Regions from separate parts of the Ruegeria sp. BJ6 genome, predicted to be linked through region 2. Evidence: riboswitches for the same ligand, from Rfam matches in the RefSeq annotation. Region 2 holds a riboswitch; the other holds the start of a gene.
What was found. A riboswitch is a leader RNA that binds a small molecule or an ion and turns the genes downstream of it on or off. The one in region 2 is predicted to bind cobalamin.

Region 1 (4,518 bases), on a different contig from region 2:
CACAGATGCGCCAGCCGCCGCAGGGTTGAGACGGGCAGGGTGGAATACTCGTCCAGCCGTGTATCCTCGCGTCCGTCCGCGGGCAACACGGCCAGAGCAATGCCCTTGGCCTGCGCCAGTGCCAGCACCTGCTGCACCCCATAGGACCAGTAGGGTACACCACCGATCAGGCGGATCAGGATACCTTTCGCACCTTCCAGCGTCTGTTCGACATATGTATCGACCGACAGTGGATGCTTAAGTGCCGTCAGGTTGGCCAGCCGCATCGTCGGCATCCGCCCCTCGGGCCCGCCACCGCGATGCCAGCCTGCCGCGAAAGCGCCAAGGTCGCTGTCCGAAAAGGACAGCACCACCAGATCCGCCGGGCTCTGGCCCAGATCGGTCGGGGTCTCGGTTTCTTCTAACCCGTGGCTTTCGCGGAAGACGACGTGCATGTGCGGTTACTCGGCGGCCTCGGCAACACCCACGAGGATATCGCGGATTTGGGCCTCTTTGATGTCGTCATGCTCGGCGATGACCACCAGACGCGAGCGACGCTCTTCACCGGGTTCCCACGGGCGGTCATACTGGTGACGCACGCGCGCGCCAACGGCCTGCACCAGCAGGCGCATCGGTTTACCCTGAACCGCAGCATAACCTTTGACGCGCAAGATGTTCAGCTCGTTGGCCAGACGTTCAATATTGGCGACCAGTTCCGCCGGGTCGGTCTGTTCAGGCAGCTCAACGATGATGCTTTCGAAATCGTCATGTTCATGGTCGTGATGACCGTCGTGATGCGACGGACGGGCGTCCATGTCATCCTCGGCGGCGGCCTCAAGTCCCAATACGACGCGCACGTCAACGGCTCCTTCGGCCACCTCGACGACGGGCAGAGGGCGCGGGGCTTCGGCGGCGATGATCTCTTTCGCTTTGGCCACACCCTCGGGACCGGCCAGATCGGGTTTGGTCAGCAGGATAATGTCGGCACACGAAATCTGATCTTCGAACACTTCGGACAGCGGCGTTTCGTGGTCAATTGAGTCATCGGCCAAGCGCTGGGCATCCACAGCCTCGACATTCGGCGCGAAGCGACCGGCAGCCACGGCTTCGGCGTCGGCCAGAGCAATCACGCCGTCCACGGTGATTTTCGAGCGGATATCCGGCCAGTCGAACGCCTTCAGCAGCGGCTTGGGCAGCGCGAGGCCGGAGGTCTCGATCAGGATGTGGTCAGGGCGCGGCTCCAGCGCCATCAATGCCTCGATGGTCGGGATGAAATCATCAGCCACGGTGCAGCAGATGCAGCCGTTGGCCAGTTCCATGATGTTCTCCGCCGGGCAATCGGGGATGGCGCAGGATTTCAGGATGTCGCCATCGACGCCGACATCGCCGAATTCATTGACCACAACGGCCAGACGCTTGCCCTGCGGGTTCTGCATCAGGTGGCGCACCAGCGTGGTCTTGCCCGAGCCCAGAAAGCCGGTGATCACAGTGACGGGGAGTTTTTCGAGGTTGCTCATTTCAGGGCTCCAATCGGGGGAATGCGGGCCGCACAGTTTTTGCGGAAGTGTTCAGGACGTTCGCGCCATTTCACCAGACCGTCTTCGGTCTCAAGGTATTTGGTGGCGCCTTCGACGATGGTTTCGACGTGGTCGGTTTCGTTCAGGTTTTCGTAGACAAAGGTCCAGCGGGACGGGCCGCCGCGCAGCACGATCGAACAGCCCTGATCGCAGTTCGACAGACATTCCACAGCTTTCAGGTTTACTCCGTCCGGCAACTCGGCCTGTTCCAGCGCCTTGTGCAGCAAGGTGCCGGGGCGCTGCGCGTCGTCCTCGATAGGCAGCCCACGACGGCACGTGGTGCAGACCAGCAGCTCGACTGGCGCGGTCTCGGTCATGTCTCTCATCCCCCCAAATCCTCTTCGCGGGGGACGGGGTTTCATGCGGGCCACGTATCGCGACATGGACCCGGCACCGGAACACCCCGCCCGGTTACATCTACGGCTGCTGGCAGGTCTCCCGGCTTGCGGATGTCAGAGGCCCGGTTTGTCTGGATCCTCTGGCAGATGTCCCGCCTTCCCGGCCTTGCGGGCCAGTGGCTTTGGGCACCCTCTCCGGTCACGGTCGCGGGGGCGGCTGCGTTTGACGGAAAACCGCTGACGCATTCCCTTTTCATCCATTCAAAAATGGACACCAACGCATGCGACATGCGGCACGGGCAGGGGGCTTGTCAAGCGTACTGGCGCCCTTGTGACACGCCGCATCCGAAAAGCGACTTGAGGCAGTCAGTCAGCGTCATGGGTTGCCAAACGCTCCTGCAACCAAGCCTCAAACAGCCGCGCAGGAGTGGACGGCTGCGATCCCGTTGTCGCGCGGATCAGGTAATGCGACTGGGCAAATGGAATCGGCGGCCCCACCAACTGCAGCGGTGCGCCCTGCGCGATGGCGTTGCGGGCAAACCGGGTTAGAACGGTGGCATACCCAGCGCCTGCCATCACCAGTTGCAGCGCGGCCACCGTCGTGTCCACAGAATGACGGGCCGAATTTTCGGCAACGGAGAGGCCATTGGCTTCGAAATATCTAGCCCAATTGTCTTCATATCCCAGAATATGAACCAGAGGTCCGTTTCGCAGGTCTTTGAGCCCGGGGAGCGGGTCGCCAGCACGACAGACAGGCACAATGGTTTCAGAGCAGAGCTTTTCGGCGATCACACCGGGCCAGTCGCCATATCCCAACCGAATTTCTACATCCACGTCCCCCGGAGCAACGCTGTCATTCCAGATATGGGACACAAGGCGCACGGGAATATCAGGGAATTGGCGACAGAACTCAGGCAACTCGGCTGCAATCCAATAGGTGGCGGTTGAAATGGCCGCCCTGATGGTCAGGCTTTGCCGGGTCGCCGGTCCAAACAGACTGTTGGTACTCAGAGCGATGTCGGACAGAGCTCGCCGGACAGTCAGCGCATAGGACTGTCCCAGTTCGGTCAGGTCCAGTCGGCGAGCATTGCGAGTGAACAGTTTTTCCCCAAGTTCAGCCTCAAGTGACCTTATGTGCAGCGAAACCGCTGTTTGTGTCAGGCCCAGTTCCTGCGCGGCGACAGTAAAGTTCAGATGGCGCGCAGCGGATTCGAAACTGCGCAACCATGCTGGGTTTGGGAGGCGGTCCATTTATCACCAAAATTTTTTTATGATTGTGACCGTTATTATTCGTTTCTGTTGCCCTTATCCAGCATTGATAATCCGCGTGTGAATCGCGAATGCGCAAATGGCCAATCTGGGAGGAATAGGCATGAAAGTTGGCTTCATAGGTTTGGGAAACGTGGGCGGCAAGCTTTCGGGTTCGCTGTTGCGCAATGGGGTTGACCTCACCGTTCATGATCTGAACAGGGATCTGGTCGACGAATTTGTTGCTCGTGGCGCGAAAGCGGCGGACAATCCAGCGCAGTTGATGCGCGACTGTGACGCGGTCATAACCTGTCTGCCGTCGCCTTCGGCTTCGGACGCAGTCATGCAGCAGATGTTGCCCGAGGTGAAAGAAGGCAAGATCTGGATGGAGATGTCCACCACGGACGAGGCCGAAGCGAAACGCCTAGGCGCCATGGTTATCGAGCGCGGCGGTGCGGCAGTGGATTGCCCGGTCTCGGGGGGGTGCCATCGGGCGGCGACCGGCAATATCTCGATATTCGCAGGCTGTGATCGCGCGACGTTCGAACAAATTTTGCCATTTCTGACCACGATGGGCCGCCGTATCCTGCATACCGGCGATCTGGGCTCTGCTTCCGTCCTTAAGGTTTTGACCAACTATCTGGCGACCGCCAACCTGATCACCTGCGCCGAGGCGCTGGTCACTGCAAAAGCGGCCGGCATGGACCTGAACACAACCTATGAAGCCATCAAAATTTCGTCTGGCACCTCGTTTGTGCATGAAACCGAAAGCCAGGTGATCCTGAACGGCTCGCGCGATATCTCATTCACCATGGATCTGGTTAAAAAGGATATCGGTCTGTTTCAGGAAGTAGCGGACCGGGCCGGTGTTCCGCTGGAGATGAACCCGGTGATGATCAAGATTTTCGAAGACGGCATCGCCCGGTACGGTGATCGCGAACTATCTCCGAACATCATCCGCCGTCTCGAGGATGCAACGGGTATCGACGTCCGCGCCCCCGGATTTCCAACCGAAATGCTGGATGATGAACCGGAAGAGGCGGGATACGAAGTGATCCCGCAAGGCAAGGAGTTGAAAGCGGCAGAGTAATCCGCAAGTAAGTTCAGGTGCGGGCAGCCTGTGGAACAGACTGCCCGTAGAATTGTTCTTGCTGGTTCACGTCTTATGTTAGTGTTCTGTACAACAGGACGCTGCCAAAGCGTGGAGGATGCCATGGCCTGCTCTCGAACTATAATTGCACTGGTAGTTGTGTGCATTTTGGCCGGGTGCGAAACCGGGACGGGGCCGATCGGATCATCCGACGTTTCGCGCGCTGACTACGAGCGTCACAAGGCCAATCGCCAATCCTATATGTATCAGGGCTTGTAATAAACAG
Region 2 (4,518 bases):
GTCAACAGGCCTGCGTCACGGAGACGTCCCAAGACACGGCGTACTACCACCGGGTTCGTCCCGGAATGCTCGGCGATGTCTGCCGAGGTTCTCACACGATCCGGATCTCCGGCCATGTGGCTTAGCGTGTGCAGGGCGAGGGACAGGCGACTATTGCGCTTCATTTGTGTTTCTTCTCCAAGCGGGCGTCACACGTAACAATGACTGTTGCATTCGTCTAGTAACTATGAGAGTTACATGACTCTCGAGGCACCCTTCGGAGCAACCCATGTCAGATACTCGTCTTCCTGTCACCGTCCTTTCCGGCTTTCTTGGCGCGGGCAAGACCATGCTATTGAACCGCGTCCTGAACAATCGCGAAGGGCGGCGGGTCGCGGTCATTGTCAATGACATGTCCGAAGTGAACATCGACGCTGATCTAGTGCGGGCCGATACCGAACTTAGCCGGCCGGATGAAACGCTGGTTGAGATGTCGAATGGCTGCATCTGTTGCACTCTTCGTGATGATTTGTTGGACGAAGTTCGCCGTTTGGCTGCAGAAGGCCGATTTGATTATTTGCTGATTGAATCCACCGGTATCTCCGAACCCTTGCCGGTTGCAGCTACGTTCGACTTCAGGGATGAATTCGGCAACAGCTTGTCTGACGTGGCACGGCTGGACACGATGGTGACAGTTGTTGATGCGGTAAATCTCCTTAACGATTATTCCTCTCATGATTTCCTGCGGGATCGGGGCGAAACGATGGGCGAGGAAGACGAACGCACACTCGTCCATCTGCTCACGGATCAAATCGAATTCGCTGATGTGGTGGTTTTGAACAAAGTCAACGATGCGGGGGCGGATAAGGTCGACGCAGCGCGCAAGATCATCCGCAGCCTGAATGCGGATGCCGAGATTATTGAGACAAATCACTCCTTAGTCGCCGCCGAGAAAATTCTCGACACCGGCCTCTTTGATTTTGAACAAGCTCATGAGCATCCGATGTGGGCCAAGGAGCTGTACGGTTTTGCCGATCATGTGCCAGAGACCGAGGAATATGGCGTCACCTCATATGTATACCGGGCACGGCTTCCGTTTGTTCCCGAGCGCATTTTGAAAGTCCTCAATGGTGATTCGCCGGGGGTGATCCGGGCCAAAGGGCACTTTTGGATCTCGACACGACCCGACTGGGTAGCTGAGTTTTCGCTGGCCGGGGCGCTGTCCAGTGTAAAACCGCTGGGCACCTGGTGGGCGTCGGTACCGGAGGAGCGGCGCCCTACACACGACAGTGCGAAAGCCTACATGCAGGCCCACTGGCAAGAACCCTGGGGTGATCGTCGTCAGGAAATCGTCTTCATCGGAGCGGGCATTGACTGGCCGGCTTTGAAGGCGCGATTGGATGCCTGTCTTGTTCCTGCAGCTGCAGCCATGGGGCCCGACACATTGCCCGACTATCCGGACCCGTTTCCAATCTGGCGGCGGGTGGAGGATGCCGCATGAACTTTGCCAAAACGCTGGAAAAAGACGCGGCCATTGGCGTCGCGGTCGCGGAAAACCTATCGTCATTCGCCACGTTTCTTCAACCCGGATGCGCTGCTGCGATCTGGCGGAGGCAAGCACCTGCTGACGTCCAAAGCTGGCTGAACGAGCTTGATCCAGAGGTTCTGCCACGCGGTCGGATCATTTTAACTCCGCATGAGGTCAGGTCTGCACTGGCGAATCTCTGTGACGCGTCTGGATTGCCTGACACTCCGGAAAGAGAGTGGCTTCAGGATGATATCGTTTCCCTCGCTGACATGTTCTCGCATCTGATGAATGCAAGGTTCCTGCGACTGCGATTGGATGTTGTGACCACTAACGCCTGTCGTAGATTTCATATCGATGCGATTACCGCGCGGTTGGTTTGCACTTATCGCGGTACCGGAACACAGTACGGCATTTCGCAGGATGGAACGGATCCAGCACATGTGTTCACGGTTGAAACCGGTGCTCCAATTCTCTTGCGGGGGACGCTGTGGCCCGAACAGCCATCGTCAGGGCTGTTGCATCGCTCGCCGCCGATTGAGGGTACAGGTCAGACCCGGCTTGTCTTGGTGCTGGACCCCGTGTTCGACCCGGACGACGAAGCATGAGCCGGAATCTCGGGCAATGCAGTCTACGACGCAAGCGGCGTTCCGATGATCCAATGGCTGCATTTGACGGCTTGCCGGCGCCGTTGAGGCGTTGGTTGTCCGAAGCAGCCTTGCCATGGTCCCCCACATCCGCGCGACGCATTTGGTCAAAGTCGCGGGCCCGCGGTCTCACGGCGGAGGAAACACTTCGGTCCCTAAGCGAAGCCGAAGCCAGAACGCTTGCCCGTGACCGGCAATCCACCGTTTTCAAACTCATGTCCCGAACGTGAAGGAGAACTCATGTCTCATTCATCACGGCCTGTTGTTGTTAAACATGCGGCTTTTGGCACCGCTCGATCGATGGCTTTCATGGAACCGGTTTGACGACGCCGAACGCAAAAGATGCAATTGATAGGTTTTGACTCAGGTCCCGATTGACAAGGCATCCGGTCTAAGACAATCAGGGTACAGATGGTTCCCCATGGTACGCCCAGGGGATGAAAAGGGAATACGGTGCGGTCCGCCTGTCGGTGCCAAGTCCGTAACTGCCCCCGCAACTGTAAGCGGTGAGCGACGCCAAACAACCACTGGCCAATAGGGCCGGGAAGGATGGCCAAGCGACGATCCGCAAGTCAGGAGACCTGCCATCGCATGTTTAACCAACCCGGGGCGGGGCGTCCTGGAAGGAGGCTTTGATGGCACGTCTGACACGTGTTTACATGATCGGCACCTTCTGTCCGCGCTTGGCTTTAAGCGGAGCGGACAATGCCGGAAACACCTGACCATTTCCTTCTGATCTGCTCGACCTGTCGCGGCGCACTGTCTGTTGGGGCCATGCGCAATACGCTGACCGGTAAGCTGCCCACGGGATTCGCTATCCGCACAGTTGCCTGTATGGCCGGTTGCGCGCAGCCAACAACTGTCGGATTTCAGGCCGTCGGTAAAGCTCAGTATCTGTTCGGTGACATTGAAAGCGAGGAAGACATCGAAGCGCTGGCCAAATTTGCGCAGCAATACCACGACAGCCCAGATGGCTGGACCAATGCCTCCGACCGGCCTGGTCCACTTTTTACAAAAACCCTTTCACGTTTGCCTGGGATCCAATTGGAGGAGCCATCATGACGACCTCGACCTTTCTGGTTGCGCGGGACCTCGAATACTATGCGCTCAACGGTGATGTCCTGCTGCAGGACGCCTCGTTTGAGTTGGACGAGGGCGCGATACTGGCAATTGCCGGTCCGAATGGGGCTGGAAAAACAACGCTTTTGAACCTGCTGTGCGGGACGGCTGAGATCGTGCTGGGCGACGTTCTGGTCAAGGGGCGCTGCCTGAAACAGATGCCCGCCAAAGACCGGGCCCGGATGATCGCCGTTGTCAGTCAGCAAGAGCTTCCCGATGGCAGGCTTTTGTTACGGGATTACGTCGCGATGGGTCAGATTCCGATCTGGGCCGACCGTTCGGCTGCAGAACACGCTGAAGAACTGGACAGGGTACTGAACCTGACCGGCCTGAATGCATTGGCAGACAAACGAATGGCAATGCTGTCCGGGGGCGAGCGGCAACGCGCCCATATAGCCCGGGCTTTGGCGCAGAACCCATCACTTCTTTTTCTGGACGAACCCACCAACCATCTGGACCCGGATGCCAAGGGGAGGATGCTGTCGCTGGTCGCCGAACTGGGCATCACGGTGGTGATGATCGTCCACGATCTGGTGATGATCCCCGAATTTGCCACCCATGTGGCGCTGATGAAATCCACGCGGCTTACGGGATTTGGCCCCGTGGCCGATGTACTGACCCCGGAACGGGTCCGCGACACGTTTGGCGTCGATTACCTGTGCTTTCACCACGAAGGCCGCATCATCCCAGCGCTGGATATCCGAAGAACAACAGTCTCAACCTAAACCAAGGAGCATTCCCGAATGAAACACATCTGGTCCGTGGCGCTGGTCACAGCCATGGCAGGCGCCGCGTCCGCGCAGGAGGTCAGCGTCGACAACTGTGGCGAGCCGCTGGTGTTCGAAACTCAGCCCGAACGGCTGGTCGTACATGACATGAACATGACCGACATGGCCTTTGCGCTGGGTCTGCAGGAGAAGATCGTCGGTCTGACCGGCATCACCGGCTGGTACAAGACCAGCCCGGAATTCGACAAGTTGCGCGGAGACATCCCGGAACTGGCGCCGAAATACCCGACGGTCGAAAATCTTGTTGCGGTCGAACCTGACCTGTTCTTCGCTGGCTGGTATTACGGCATGAAGCCGGGCGGCGACGTCACGCCGGACACGCTGGAGCCCTTTGGTATCAAGACCATGATCCTGACAGAAAGTTGCGTGCATCTGGACAAGGACCGCCCGGAGGCCAGCATGGGCCTGCTGTTCGACGACGTTCTGCGGCTGGGCAAAGTCATGCATGTCGAGGACGAGG

Region 1: it holds a riboswitch for cobalamin, as region 2 does, so the genes downstream of both, ACR0D6_RS05580 (DUF1636 family protein) here and ACR0D6_RS17415 (DUF1636 family protein) in region 2, are expected to answer to the same signal.

Annotation. Positions count from the first base shown of each region.
Region 1 is NZ_JBQFSG010000002.1:68,885-73,402, forward strand. It holds gene cobN (cobaltochelatase subunit CobN) at 1-434, opposite strand, end outside; gene cobW (cobalamin biosynthesis protein CobW) at 441-1,496, opposite strand; gene ACR0D6_RS05580 (DUF1636 family protein) at 1,493-1,873, opposite strand; cobalamin riboswitch at 1,968-2,188, opposite strand; gene ACR0D6_RS05585 (LysR substrate-binding domain-containing protein) at 2,261-3,145, opposite strand; gene ACR0D6_RS05590 (NAD(P)-dependent oxidoreductase) at 3,267-4,232, shown strand.
Region 2 is NZ_JBQFSG010000009.1:130,754-135,271, reverse strand. It holds gene ACR0D6_RS17435 (Rrf2 family transcriptional regulator) at 1-164, opposite strand, end outside; gene ACR0D6_RS17430 (GTP-binding protein) at 269-1,480, shown strand; gene ACR0D6_RS17425 (DUF1826 domain-containing protein) at 1,477-2,112, shown strand; gene ACR0D6_RS17420 (DUF6525 family protein) at 2,109-2,381, shown strand; cobalamin riboswitch at 2,547-2,754, shown strand; gene ACR0D6_RS17415 (DUF1636 family protein) at 2,926-3,213, shown strand; gene ACR0D6_RS17410 (ABC transporter ATP-binding protein) at 3,210-3,995, shown strand; gene ACR0D6_RS17405 (ABC transporter substrate-binding protein) at 4,014-4,518, shown strand, end outside.